Regions from separate parts of the Streptomyces sp. NBC_00273 genome, predicted to be linked through region 3. Evidence: riboswitches for the same ligand, from Rfam matches in the RefSeq annotation. Region 3 holds a riboswitch; each other region holds the start of a gene.
What was found. A riboswitch is a leader RNA that binds a small molecule or an ion and turns the genes downstream of it on or off. The one in region 3 is predicted to bind cobalamin.
Positions count from the first base shown of each region.

Region 1: linked by a shared signal. The riboswitch ahead of OG386_RS07110 (hypothetical protein) and the one ahead of OG386_RS16655 (ribonucleoside-diphosphate reductase subunit alpha) in region 3 are both predicted to bind cobalamin.
Region 2: linked by a shared signal. The riboswitch ahead of metE (5-methyltetrahydropteroyltriglutamate--homocysteine S-methyltransferase) and the one ahead of OG386_RS16655 (ribonucleoside-diphosphate reductase subunit alpha) in region 3 are both predicted to bind cobalamin.

Region 1 is NZ_CP108067.1:1,658,927-1,663,199, reverse strand. It holds gene OG386_RS07115 (prenyltransferase/squalene oxidase repeat-containing protein) at 1-1,784, opposite strand, end outside; cobalamin riboswitch at 2,152-2,284, shown strand; gene OG386_RS07110 (hypothetical protein) at 2,399-3,811, shown strand; gene galE (UDP-glucose 4-epimerase GalE) at 3,957-4,273, shown strand, end outside.
Region 2 is NZ_CP108067.1:8,057,568-8,061,840, reverse strand. It holds gene metE (5-methyltetrahydropteroyltriglutamate--homocysteine S-methyltransferase) at 1-1,675, opposite strand, end outside; cobalamin riboswitch at 1,856-2,084, opposite strand; gene OG386_RS36105 (hypothetical protein) at 2,300-2,845, shown strand; gene OG386_RS36100 (FAD-dependent oxidoreductase) at 2,941-4,273, opposite strand, start outside.
Region 3 is NZ_CP108067.1:3,940,949-3,945,221, forward strand. It holds gene OG386_RS16640 (CstA-like transporter-associated (seleno)protein) at 1-24, shown strand, start outside; gene OG386_RS16645 (Uma2 family endonuclease) at 83-667, opposite strand; gene OG386_RS16650 (GNAT family N-acetyltransferase) at 745-1,242, shown strand; cobalamin riboswitch at 1,294-1,415, shown strand; gene OG386_RS16655 (ribonucleoside-diphosphate reductase subunit alpha) at 1,559-3,949, shown strand; gene OG386_RS16660 (ribonucleotide-diphosphate reductase subunit beta) at 3,949-4,273, shown strand, end outside.

The DNA.
Region 1 (4,273 bases), 2.3 Mb from region 3:
AAATCGACGATGTTGCGCAGGACGGAGTCGTTCTCGCCGGTGGCGGCCAGGGCGTAGGCCCCGTCGATGGTCAGACCGTAGTCGGCGAAGCCGCTGCCGGGGGTGTTCTCGTAGTAGCGGCCCTGGATCAGACGGGCGGTGTCGGTGAGGTACGCGGTGCCCTTCTTCAGGTCCGGCCCGTCGCCCGGGGGAGTGGTGGGAGGTGAAGGCGTGGTCGGAGGTGAAGGAGTGGTCGGAGGTGTGGGCGGATCCACCTTCTTGGTGGTCAGCTTCACCAGATCGCTCTTGGCGGCCGCGACGACGGCCGGGGCGGTCGGGTACAACTGCGGGTCGGTCAGCCCCTCTTCGAAGCCGAAGGCCCCGCCGGGCAGCTGCTGCTTGGAGAGCCAGAACAGACCCGCGTCGGCGTAGGGGGTGTCGCCGAGGGCGCGCATGGCCTGGGCCGCCCAGCCGGTGGATGCCGCGTTGCCGGTGGTCATGTAGGCGGCGGCGGGCCAGGCGCCGGTGGGCAGCTGGGACTTCCGCAGGTGGGCGCGGGCCTTCTCGACGACGGCGTCGTGGCCGCCGGCCCGCTTGAGGGCCAGGGCGATCAGTGCTGTGGCGTTCGCGTCGCTGTCGCACCATCCGCCGGAGCGGATGAGGATGCTGGTGAACCCGCCGTCCTCGCACTGGAGGGCGGTCAGCCGCTTCACGGCGTCGGCCGGAGGCGTCACGCCGCCGTTCAGCAGGGCGATGACGGCCATGGCCTGGGCATCGGACTGGCCGGTGGTGCGGAAGTCGCCCTTGGTGAGGCAGCCCTCGATCGTCTCGCCGTCGCCGATGTCCCTCGGGCAGACGTACCTGACCAGGTCGCCGAGCAGGTCGTGCCCGCCGAAGGCGCGGGGATCCTTCCCGGTGGCCTCGGCGACCAGCGCGAGTCGTGCGGCGGCGGTCGCGTCGGGGATCCCGGCCTTGCCGGCCGGGTAGGCGTACGCGTCCGTGTGCGCGGGTGCGGCCAGGAAGTCGGCGGCCTTGCGGGCCGCGGCGCTCTTGGGATCGGCGCCGGCCAGGGCGTACACGGCCTCCGTGGTGAGCAGGTAGTTCGGGGTGGTGGCGCCCTCGTCGACGACCCGCTCGCCGTCGGTCAGCTTCCCGGTGATCCAGCGGGTGGCGGCGGGTACGTCGACGGTGCCCGGCGGCACGGGGGGCGGGCCCGTCGGGTCCGGGTCGGGCGTGCCGCCCGCGGCGCGCACGTCGTCGGGGGAGAAGGCGGGCTTGCCCGAGGTGCCACCGATGTCCGTGCTGCCGAACACCCAGGCGTCCACGTCACCGGCCTTCGGGATCCGGGCCATCGCGCCGAGCGAGCTGTAGGTCCAGGTCTTCTGGCCGGGGGACGCGGTCCAGTACGACCAGTACGCGGTCGCCTGCGGGGTCAGGACGCAGGGCTCCTTGTCCGCAGTGGGGTACTGGGTACCGGAGTTGAAGGATCCGCTGCCGATGCGGCAGATGAAGGCGGGGCCGTCGTGTTGGGTGCCCTCCGTGGTGAAACCGCCGGCGTGGAGCAACTCGTAGCCCGTGGTCGGGGTGGTGTCGCAGCCCCGTTCGACCTTCCCGCCGAACGGCCCGAAGTCGACGGCGACGATGGCGCCGGTGGTGGCCGTGCACCCCTCGATCGGGTCGGCCGCCGCGGACGTCGTACCGGTGACGAAGGCCACGCTCGTGCCGAAGGTCAGCAGCGCCGCCGACAGCAGCGACACCAGCCTCTTCCGCCCCGTGCGTCGCTCTGCTTGCTCTGCGGTCCCCACCACGGCCCCTCGTGTCGGCCGGGCGGACCAGTGCGTGGCACAGGGCTTCTCGTACCCGCACGGGCACGGCACGGGGCGCAGGGCGCCGGGCGCGGCGCAGAACGCAGGGCGCGGAAGAAGCCTTCGAACCACGCCGTAGTCCGCGACGGCGTTTCTCGCTGCAAAAACCAGGCTCCAGGCATTCCGGCTCGCCCGGTGGGACCGGGCCTACGGTTGCGGGTCAGCGCCGGATTCCGACCGGCTTCCCCTGGAGCTGAGTGCTTATCAGTCGGAGTGGAACACGCCGATAAAGACAGCGTCAAGGTGGCCTCCGTCTCATGGGACACGCCCCGGACGGCTCCGTCGGACCGCTCCCGACTGGCTGGCGGACCCTTGATCACTCGGGTAGCGTCCAGGGCTGCCAGATGGGGGAATCCGGTGGGAAGCCGGAGCTGACGCGCAGCGGTGTGGGACGGCGGGGGCCGTCTCCGAGCCCGAATGCCCATGCGGCGATGCAGTACAGGAAGCCGTACCACGCGTTCCGGACGGCGGCCCTCCGGCATGCCCGGCCGTGCGTCCGTACGGTGGCAGGGGCGCCGGGAGCGGTCGGCGTCCGCCGATTCCAGGAGCAGGCCATGTCCCGTCCCCGCACCTCCCGCGGCCTCGCGCTCGCGGCGCCCGCCGCGCTCGGTGCCCTCGCCCTCACCGCGCTGCCCGCGTTCGCGACCTCGTCGCCCGCACAGATCGCCACCTCCAAGACCAACGGCGTCGCTTACCTCAAGTCCCTCCAGGCGGCGGACGGTTCGTACGCCGGTGCGGGCCTCTCCAACGAGTGGGCCTTCAGCGCCTTCGCCGCGACCGGTACGGCCGTCGTGGACGTCTACCCCGGTGGTGACACGACGAAGAACGCCCGCACCGTCTACCGCAACCTGCTCTCGACGGCGGCCTGGCCGTCGGCCTCCCCGGTGGTCACCGACTACGAGCGCGGCACCCTGAACGCGTACGCCGCCGGCATCGACCCGGCCCGCGTCTCCGCCTCCCGCAACCTTGTGGCGAACGTCTACTCCTACTGGCAGACGGCGGAGACGGGCTACTTCGGCTCCTCCGGAAACTTCAACGGCACGGTGTTCGCGGCCCTTTCGCTCGGCGGCGCCAAGACGCAGGCCGGCGGCGCCCGCATTCCGCAGGCGCTGACCGATTCGATCGTCACCCGGATCCGCGCCAACCAGCACGTGGACGGCGGCTGGACCTACCAGAAGGCCGAGGGCAACCCGACCGTCCTCAACTCCGCGAGCGACGTCGACATGACCGGCGCGGCCATGGCGGCCCTCTGCGTCTCCGGCGTCCCCAACACCGACACGGACGTCGTCCAGGCGAAGAACTTCCTCAAGAGCACGCTGGTCCCCTCCACCGGCGCCTTCAACTCCCTCTACGGGGTCAACACCAGCTCCAACGGCTGGGGCGTCGCGGGCCTGAACGCCTGCGGCTTCAACCCGCAGACCGGTGACTTCCTCACGGTCACCGGGAAGACCCCGATCGACTTCCTGATAGCCAACCAGTACAACCCGGCGGGCGGCTTCAAGTACAAGCCCTCCGACACCGTCCCCTCCGCCTACTCCTCCATCGACGCCCTGCGTGCCGTCGCGGGCGGTGGCTTCACCACGGCCCCGCCCGTCCCGGTCACCCCCGGCGCCCCGCAGTGGGTCGCCCAGTCCACCTTCACCGCCGGTACGGCCACCAAGCTGGCGCTGACCGTCGACGACGGCGCCGGCAACCTCAAGGCCTGCTCGGTGGCCTTCACCCCGACCGGCACGACGACCACCCTCGGCGACGTCCTGAACGCGGCCACCACCGGGGCGACTCCGGCCGGTTGCGTCACGAGCGTGACCCCCTCGTCGGGCACGGGCACCGTCACGGCCGTCAACGGCAAGGCCAACAGCGGCTCCAACACCTGGAAGGTCAGCGTCGACGGCTCCGCGTTCGCCGGCGCGGTCCGCAACAAGGTCATCAACGTGGGCGACACCATCGCCCTGCGCTGGGGCGCCTGACCACCGAATGCCGGTGGGGCTGCGGACCTGCGGGCCCGCAGCCCGTCCCGGGCCCGCGCGTCGGGGCGCTCCGCCGGGGGCCGCGGGACAACCCGTAGGCTCTGGCGGATCAGCAGTGTCCGATACGAAGTGGGTGGGATTGCGCATGAAGGTTCTGATCGCCGGCGGTGCCGGATTCATCGGCAGCACGGTGGCGTCGGCCTGCTCGGACGCCGGGATCACTCCGGTGATCCTCGACAACCTCGTCACCGGAAGGCGCGAATTCGCCCGGGGCAAGGCCTTCTACGAAGGTGACATCGCGGACGGGGCGCTGATCGACCGGGTCTTCGAGGAACACCCCGACATCGAAGCCGTGGTCCACTGCGCCGCGCTCATCGTCGTGCCCGACTCCGTCGGTGACCCGGTGGGCTACTACCGGGCCAACGTGGCCAAGAGCCTGGAGTTCGTCGCCCACCTGCTGCG
Region 2 (4,273 bases), 4.1 Mb from region 3:
GGGCGTACGTGGTCCAGCGCACGGTCATCGGGTCGGGGCGGGAGACGTCGCCGGCCAGGACGGGCGGACGGACGTAGCGGGTGCCGTAGGACTGGACCCAGCCGTGCTGGGTGGCCAGGTAGCCGGTGAGCTGCTCGGCGAAGTACTGCACCATGTCGTTGCGTTCGGGCTCGCCGTGCACCAGTACGTCGATGCCGGCCTTCTCCTGGAAGGCCAGGACCTCCCGGATCTCGGCCCGGATGCGGTCCTCGTAGCCGGCGGTGTCGATGCGCCCGGCCCGCAGGTCGGCGCGGGCGGTGCGCAGTTCGGTGGTCTGCGGGAACGATCCGATCGTGGTCGTCGGAAGCAGCGGGAGGCCCAGGTGCGCCCGCTGGGCGGCGGCCCGCTCCGGGTACGGCTGGGCGCGCCGCCCGTCCGCGCCGGTGACGGCGGCGGTGCGGGCCCGGACGGCCGGATCGTGGGTGAGGGCGGATCCGGCGCGGGAGGCCAGGTCGGCCCGGTTGGCGGCGAGTTCGGCGGCGATGGCCTCCGTGCCGCGGGCCAGGCCCCGGGCGAGCGTGGCGACCTCCGCGGTCTTCTGGCGGGCGAAGGCGAGCCAGCGCCTCACCTGCGGGTCGACGTCCCGTTCGGCGGTGGCGTCCAGCGGCACGTGGAGCAGGGAGCAGGAGGCGGCCACGTCCACCCGGTCGGCGAGCCCGAGGAGGGTGCCGAGGGTGCTGAGGGACTTCTCGTAGTCGTTGATCCAGATGTTGCGGCCGCCGACGACACCGGCGACGAGGCGCTTGCCGGGCAGGCCGCCGACGGCGGCGAGGTCGTCGAGGTTCGCGGCCGCGGCCTCGGTGAAGTCCAGGGCGAGCCCTTCGACGGGTGCCTTGGCCAGCACGGGCAGGGCCTCGCCGAGCCGGTCGAAGTAGGAGGCGACGAGCAGCTTGGGCCGGTCGGGCAGGCCGCCGAGCTCGCGGTACGCGCGGGCGGTGGCGTTCAGCTCGGCCGGGGTGCGGTCCTGCACCAGGGCGGGCTCGTCCAGTTGCACCCATTCGGCTCCGGCGGCGCGCAGGTCGGCCAGGACCTGCGCGTAGACGGGCAGCAGCCGGTCGAGCAGGGCCAGCGGATCGAAGTCGGCGGCGACGCCGGGGGCGGGCTTGGCCAGCAGCAGGTAGGTGACGGGTCCGACCAGGACCGGGCGGGCGGCGTGGCCCAGCCCGAGCGCTTCCTCCAGCTCGGCGACCTGCTTGGTGGAGTCGGCGGTGAAGACCGTGTCCGGGCCGAGCTCCGGCACCAGGTAGTGGTAGTTGGTGTCGAACCACTTGGTCATCTCCAGCGGCGCCACGTCCCGGGTACCGCGCGCCATGGCGAAGTACCCGTCGAGCGGGTCGGCCAGGGCGGCGGCGCGGTGCCGCGCGGGGACGGCGCCGACCATCACGCTGGTGTCCAGCACGTGGTCGTAGTACGAGAAGTCACCGGTGGGCACCTCGGTGATGCCGGCGTCGGCCAGCTGCTGCCAGTTGGCCCGGCGCAGGTCGCGGGCGGTTTCCCGGAGGGCTTCGGCGTCGTTGCGGCCGCTCCAGTAGCCCTCGACGGACTTCTTCAGTTCGCGGTTGGGGCCTTGGCGGGGGTAGCCGTACACGGTGGCCACCGTGGGCCGTCCTGCGGCGGCGGGGGTCGTGCGGGTCACGGAACTCTCCTTCGCGAGCGTTCTCCTGTGGACCCGGTGAGGGGTCGAGGGCGCGAAGGGATGACGAACCGGGCGGATGCCGACCGGGTACGGGTGCGTGCGGCTGCACGTGCCCGCGGTCGTCCGCCTGATGTGTCGCCGACCCGCCCACGAGGTCACCGGGATTTCCGCGCGCGATCGGTCGCGCACGGGCAACGGGCAGGTCTTCGGACTCGCGGGCGCGTCCCGTCGTACGGATGCCGTACGAGACTCCTACTGGCCGTCGCTTCCCAGACCCGTCCGGGCCCAGTGCGTATGACGGCGGTCGTTCCCGCTCACCGCTGCGGGGCAGTCCCGGATTCCCACCGGGTTCCCTCTTGCGACGCATCCCGCCTGGCGGACGGGGCGAACCAGCTGCCCGGCCAGAGTAGACGGCGTTGCCCGCCGGCGCGCGGGGTTGTCCGGCATCCGGATGGCGGGGTGAGACACATGAGGGTCGAAATCCAGCCATGGAGTGAATTGCGTCACTGCGGCGCGAGTTGTGTCCCGCTTGTCCGTTTACCGGATCGAACTGCCCGGTCAGGGCAGTACGTTGCAGCTCTCTGCATCGAGATCGCTCGATGACCACCGGAAGACCGAGGAAGTATGGCTGGACCGGTCCCGCGCGCCGCACTCGCCCTGCGCGCCGCCCTGGTGTCCGTGGTGGCATGGGGCGGTCTCACCGCATGCGCCGCCGACGACGAAGCGTTGCAGTACGCGACCGACTACGCGGGGCACGAACCGCTGGGCGTGGTCGGGTACCCCACCTCCGAATCCCTCCAGATCACCCAGAAGCTGATCTGGCGGCTCGCCGACGGCAAGGCCGAGGAGGTGGAGTCGCTCGCCGCCGACCCCGACGACGCGAAGGGGGACGTCGAGCGGACCGCGCGGAACTGGATCCGGGCCTTCCACGAGGGGGCCAAGGGGAAGGTGACCGCGGAGTTCTACGACGAGGGGTCCGTGCGGCAGCTCGTCGTCGTGTACTTCCACGACACGGGCCAGACCAAGTCGTTCACGGTGCGCCTCACCGGAAGGGCCGGAGAGGACGGTTGGCGCGTGACCATGCGGGAGCCGGACCCGAAGCAGGCCTCGGCAACCCCCGACTGGGTCCCGAGGACTCCCGGGGCCCTCGGCTCGAAGACGACGCGATGACCCGCTCCGCCATCGTCACGAGGTGAAGGGCGCCGTCCCGCGGATCACTCCGCCGGACGGCGCCCCCGGGCTCGCGGGAAGCGGGATCGGCCGGATCAGGAGCGGTCCAGCAGCGTGGTCAGGACCTCGTGCAGGACCGCCGCCGGATCCGCCACCGCCTGCGCCGAACGCCACGCCACGAAGCCGTCCGGGCGGACGAGGACCGCGCCCTGCCCGGTCGTGCCGTGCACCTCGGTCCAGTCGCCGCCGTTCGCCGGGATCAGGTCGGCCTCCGGACCGGTGCCGATCGCGTACACGTCCAGGGGAACGCCCAACTGTTCGGCGACGGACCGCCCCGCGGCACGCCACGGAGCGCCCTCGGAGCACAGCAGGACGAAGGATCGCTCGTAGAGGTCCACGGTGGACTTCGGCTCCGGATCCCCCGGACCACAGAGCCACATGTGCGGTGCACGACTGCCCGGATCGCCGCAGAGCCGCATCCGTTCGGGCACGACGGGCTGCTCCGGGTCGGCTCCCAGCACCGCGCCCTGGTTGTAGCGGTAGCCCATGGCCACGGAGAGGACCCCGCCCTGCCGGCCGCCGCCGACGCCGGGCGCGGAGTCCGGCCCGGCCGCAGGCGTGGGCGCGGACCCGGAATCCGGAGCGGGCGCGGACGTGGGTTCGGGGTCGGGCTCGTATCCCGGGTGGCTGTGCTCCGCCGACCGCGCCGAGGCGCGCTCGCTCGTCGCCCGGGCCACCGGCAACCGCTCGGCCTCGTAGGTCTGCAGCAGCCCCGGCCCGGCCGAACCGTTCAGCACCGCGGCGAGCTTCCAGGCGATGTTGTGGGCGTCCTGGATGCCGGTGTTCGAGCCGAACGCCCCGGTGGGGGACATCTCGTGGGCGGAGTCACCGGCCAGGAAGACCCGGCCGACCGCGTACCGCTCGGCGACCCGCTCGGCGGCGTGCCACGGGGCCTTCCCGGTGACCTCGACGTCCAGGTCCGGGGCGCCGACGGCCCGGCGGATGTGCTCCACGCAGCGCTCGTCGGTGAAGTCCTCCAGCGTCTCGCCCCGGTCCGGGTGCCAGGGCGCGTGGAAGACCCACCGCTCGCCGTTGTCGACCGGCAGCAGGGCCCCGTCGGCATCGGGCTTGGTCAGGTAGCACACGATGAAACGCCGGTCGCCGACCACGTGGGCCAGCATCTGCGACCGGAAGGTGATGCTCACGTTGTGGAACAGGTCCCCGGAGCCGCTCTGGCCGATCCGGAGCGCCTCCCGCACGGGGCTGCGCGGCCCGTCGGCGGCGACGAGGTAGTCCGCGCGCACCGTGCTGTGCTCCCCGGTCTCCCGGTTCTTCACGATCGCGGTGACCCCGCCCGGGTCCTGGTCGAAGGAGAGGAGTTCGGTGGAGAAACGCAGGTCAGCCCCTAGTGAGGGGGTCACGGACATC
Region 3 (4,273 bases):
CGCGAGGGCTTCCGCTGCTGCTGAACCGCCCCGCAGGCCGCAGGCCCCGCCGGATGCTTCCGGCGGGGCCTGCGGGCATGTCTCAGCGCACCCAGTCCCTGAGGACTTCCGTCCGGAGGGTGATACCGACGGGGTCGGGGAGGTGGACGTCCCTGCCGTAGGACACGGTGCGCACGCACTCGTACCGCTGCCCGCCGGGCTCGCTGTAGAGCAAGACCTCGGACGTGGCACGGTCGATCAGCAGGTAGACGGGGATGCCGCTCTCCGCGTACACCCGGGGCTTCTCCTGGCGGTGGCGACGGTCGGTGTCCGAGTTCCACGACGTGACCTCGACGGCCATGAGTACCGGATCGGGATCAGACCACTCGCCATGCCCGGCGAACGCGCCCGAGTGGGCCAGCGAGGCATTCGGAATCGCCCGGCCGTCCCGGCCCGCCTGCACCTTGAGGCCCCGCCCAGCGTGCAGCCAGAGCTCGGGGTGGTGCTGCATGCAGATCCGCGTGAGCCACTGGACGATCATCCCGTGGCTGCCGTCACCCAGCGCCCTGCTCCGCAGCTTCCCGTCGATGAACTCGAGCTGCAGCCCCTCCATCCGGTTGCGTGCCGCGAAGGCGAGTTCTTCGAACTCCTCGGTCAGCATGTGGGGGCGGTCGGCGATCACGGTCATGCCTCGCTCACCTTCCTCGACGGTGCTGTCTCCGACGATAGCGCCGCCCGCCGGCACCGTCCCGCACACTCGACCGCATGGACATGGTGATCAGAACGGCGCTGCCCGCCGACTACGCGGAGTTGGGCGAGATCACGGCGCGGGCCTACCTCGCCGACGGGCATCTGGACTTCAACGAGGACGACGCCTACCTGAACGTGCTGCGCGACGTGGCCGGCCGGGCCGCCCGGGCCGAGGTGCTCGTCGCCGAGCGGGACGGCCGGTTGCTCGGCGGTGTGACGTTCGCCGCTCCGGGCAGTCCGCTCGCCGACGTCGCGGCCCCCGACGAGGCGGAGTTCCGGATGCTCGCGGTGGCCCACGAGGCGCGCGGCCAGGGCGCCGGCGAGGCTCTGGTGCGGGCCTGCATCGAGCGGGCGCGGGCCGTGGAGGGCGTGACCGGCCTGGTCCTGTCCACCCAGCGCAGCATGGCCGGGGCCCATCGGATCTACGCGCGCCTGGGTTTCGTACGCACTCCGGAGCGGGATTGGGCGCCGATCGAGGGCCTGACACTCCTCACTTACCGGCTCAAGCTGTAGCCACGCCGACACTACATGTGGGGGTTACCGCACAGGGCCGCCCCCACATGTATGCTCATGCCTGCTGTCGCCGCAGGGGAATCCGGTGCGAATCCGGAACTGTCCCGCAACGGTATGAAGTGTCCGGCTACCGGACGCCAAGTCCGATGACCTGCCGACAGCGCGCCCGGCTCGACCGAACCGGGTGCCGATTCGTCCGGGCCTCGCGGTTGGGCCGGTGGACGCCATGCGGGGTACGCGTTCTCGTCGCGCCCGCCTGCGCCCGCTCGCGCCCCGCCTCGCCGATGACCGGGCCGAGCGAGGGAGAGCTCCCGCCGTGACCATCGCGCCTTCCGCACCGCGCGCCGAGTCCACTTCTGGCGACAACACCGAGGGCCCGGGGGCCACGCTGCTGCGTACCCTCACCGAACTTACGGCGGACCTCCCCGACACCGACCCCGGCCGGGTCGCGGCCTCCGCGCTGCGCGGCCGCAGCTCCGCCGCCGACGACGCCGAACTGCGCGGGCTGGCCACGGAGGCCGCCGCCGGTCTGATCTCCGAGGACCCGGCCTACTCCCGGCTCGCCGCCCGCCTGCTGACGCTGGCCGTGCGCGACGAGGCCGCGAGCCAGGGCTCCACGTCCTTCTCGGCCTCCGTCGAGGTCGGCCACCGCGAGGGCCTCATCGCCGACCGCACGGCCGAGTTCGTCCGCACCCACGCGGCCCGGCTCGACTCGCTCGTCGAGCTGACCCTCGCCGAGGGCGCCGACGACCGCTTCGGCTTCTTCGGCCTGCGCACCCTGCACAGCCGCTACCTGCTGCGCCACCCGATCACCCGTCAGGTCATCGAGACCCCGCAGTACTTCATGCTGCGCGTGGCCTGCGGCCTGGCCGCCGACGAGAGCGTCCAGGCCGTGGAGGAAGTGGCCTCGCTGTACCGGCTGATGAGCCGCCTGGACTACCTGCCGTCCTCCCCCACCCTCTTCAACTCCGGCACCCGGCACCCGCAGATGTCCTCCTGCTACCTGCTGGACTCCCCGCTGGACGAGCTCGACTCGATCTACGACCGCTACCACCAGGTCGCCCGCCTCTCCAAGCACGCCGGCGGCATCGGCCTCTCGTACTCCCGCATCCGCGCCCGCGGTTCGCTGATCCGCGGCACCAACGGCCACTCCAACGGCATCGTGCCGTTCCTGAAGACCCTCGACGCCTCCGTCGCCGCCGTGAACCAGGGCGGCCGCCGCAAGGGCGCCGCCGCCGTCTACCTGGAGACCTGGCACGCGGACATCGAAGAGTTCCTGGAGCTCCGCGACAACACCGGTGAGGACCAGCGCCGTACGCACAACCTGAACCTCGCCCACTGGGTGCCGGACGAGTTCATGCGCCGCGTGAACTCCGACGCCGACTGGTCGCTGTTCTCCCCGGCCGACGTGCCCGAGCTGGTCGACCTGTGGGGCGACGAGTTCGACGCCGCCTACCGCAAGGCCGAGGCGGACGGCCTGGCCCGCAAGACCATGCCGGCGCGCGACCTGTACGGCCGGATGATGCGCACCCTCGCGCAGACCGGCCAGGGCTGGATGACGTTCAAGGACGCCTCCAACCGCACGGCGAACCAGACCGCCGAACCGGGCACCGTCGTGCACTCCTCGAACCTGTGCACCGAGATCATCGAGGTCACCAACGACGGCGAGACGGCCGTCTGCAACCTCGGCTCGGTCAACCTGGGCGCGTTCGTCATCGACACGGCGGACGGTCGCGAGATCGACTGGGAGCGGATCGACGAGACCGTCCGCACGGCCGTCACCTTCCTCGACCGCGTGGTGGACATCAACTTCTACCCGACCGAGCAGGCCGGCCGCTCCAACGCCCGCTGGCGCCCGGTGGGCCTGGGCGCGATGGGTCTCCAGGACGTCTTCTTCAAGCTGAAGCTGCCCTTCGACTCCCCCGAGGCGAAGGCCCTGTCCACCAAGCTCTCCGAGCGCATCATGCTGGCCGCCTACGAGGCCTCCTGCGACCTCGCCGAGCGCAGCGGCCCGCTCCCGGCCTGGGAGCAGACCCGTACCGCCCGCGGTGTCCTGCACCCGGACCACTACGACGTCGAGCTGAACTGGCCGGAGCGCTGGGACGCGCTGCGCACCCGCGTCGCCGAGACCGGCATGCGCAACTCCCTGCTCCTCGCCATCGCCCCGACGGCCACGATCGCCTCGATCGCCGGCGTGTACGAGTGCATCGAGCCGCAGGTCTCCAACCTCTTCAAGCGCGAGACGCTCAGTGGTGAGTTCCTCCAGGTGAACGGCTACCTGGTGGAGGAGCTGAAGCAGCTCGGCGTGTGGGACGCCCAGACCCGCGAGGCGCTGCGCGACTCCTCCGGCTCGGTCCAGGGCTTCGGCTGGATCCCGGCCGAGGTCCGCGAGCTGTACCGCACGGCGTGGGAGATCCCGCAGCGCGGTCTGATCGACATGGCGGCGGCCCGTACGCCGTTCCTGGACCAGTCGCAGTCGCTGAACCTGTTCCTGGAGACGCCCACCATCGGCAAGCTCAGCTCGATGTACGCGTACGCCTGGAAGCAGGGTCTGAAGACCACCTACTACCTGCGCTCGCGCCCGGCGACGAAGATCGCCCGGGCCGCGCAGGCGGCCACCCCCGTCGAGCTGCCGCAGGCGGTCGCCGACGCCGAGGCGCTGGCCTGCTCCCTTGAGAACCCCGAGTCTTGCGAGGCCTGCCAGTAATGAGCTCCAACGACCAGAAGAACCTCCTGGACCCGGGCTTCGAGCTCACGCTCCGCCCGATGCGCTACCCCGACTTCTACGAGCGCTACCGGGACGCGATCAAGAACACCTGGACCGTCGAGGAGGTCGACCTCCACTCGGACGTCGCCGACCTCGCGAAGCTGACGCCCGCCGAGCAGCACATGATCGGCCGGCTGGTCGCGTTCTTCGCGACGGGCGACTCGATCGTCTCGAACAACCTGGTGCTGACGCTCTACAAGCACATCAACTCCCCGGAGGCGCGCCTGTACCTGTCGCGCCAGCTGTTCGAGGAGGCCGTGCACG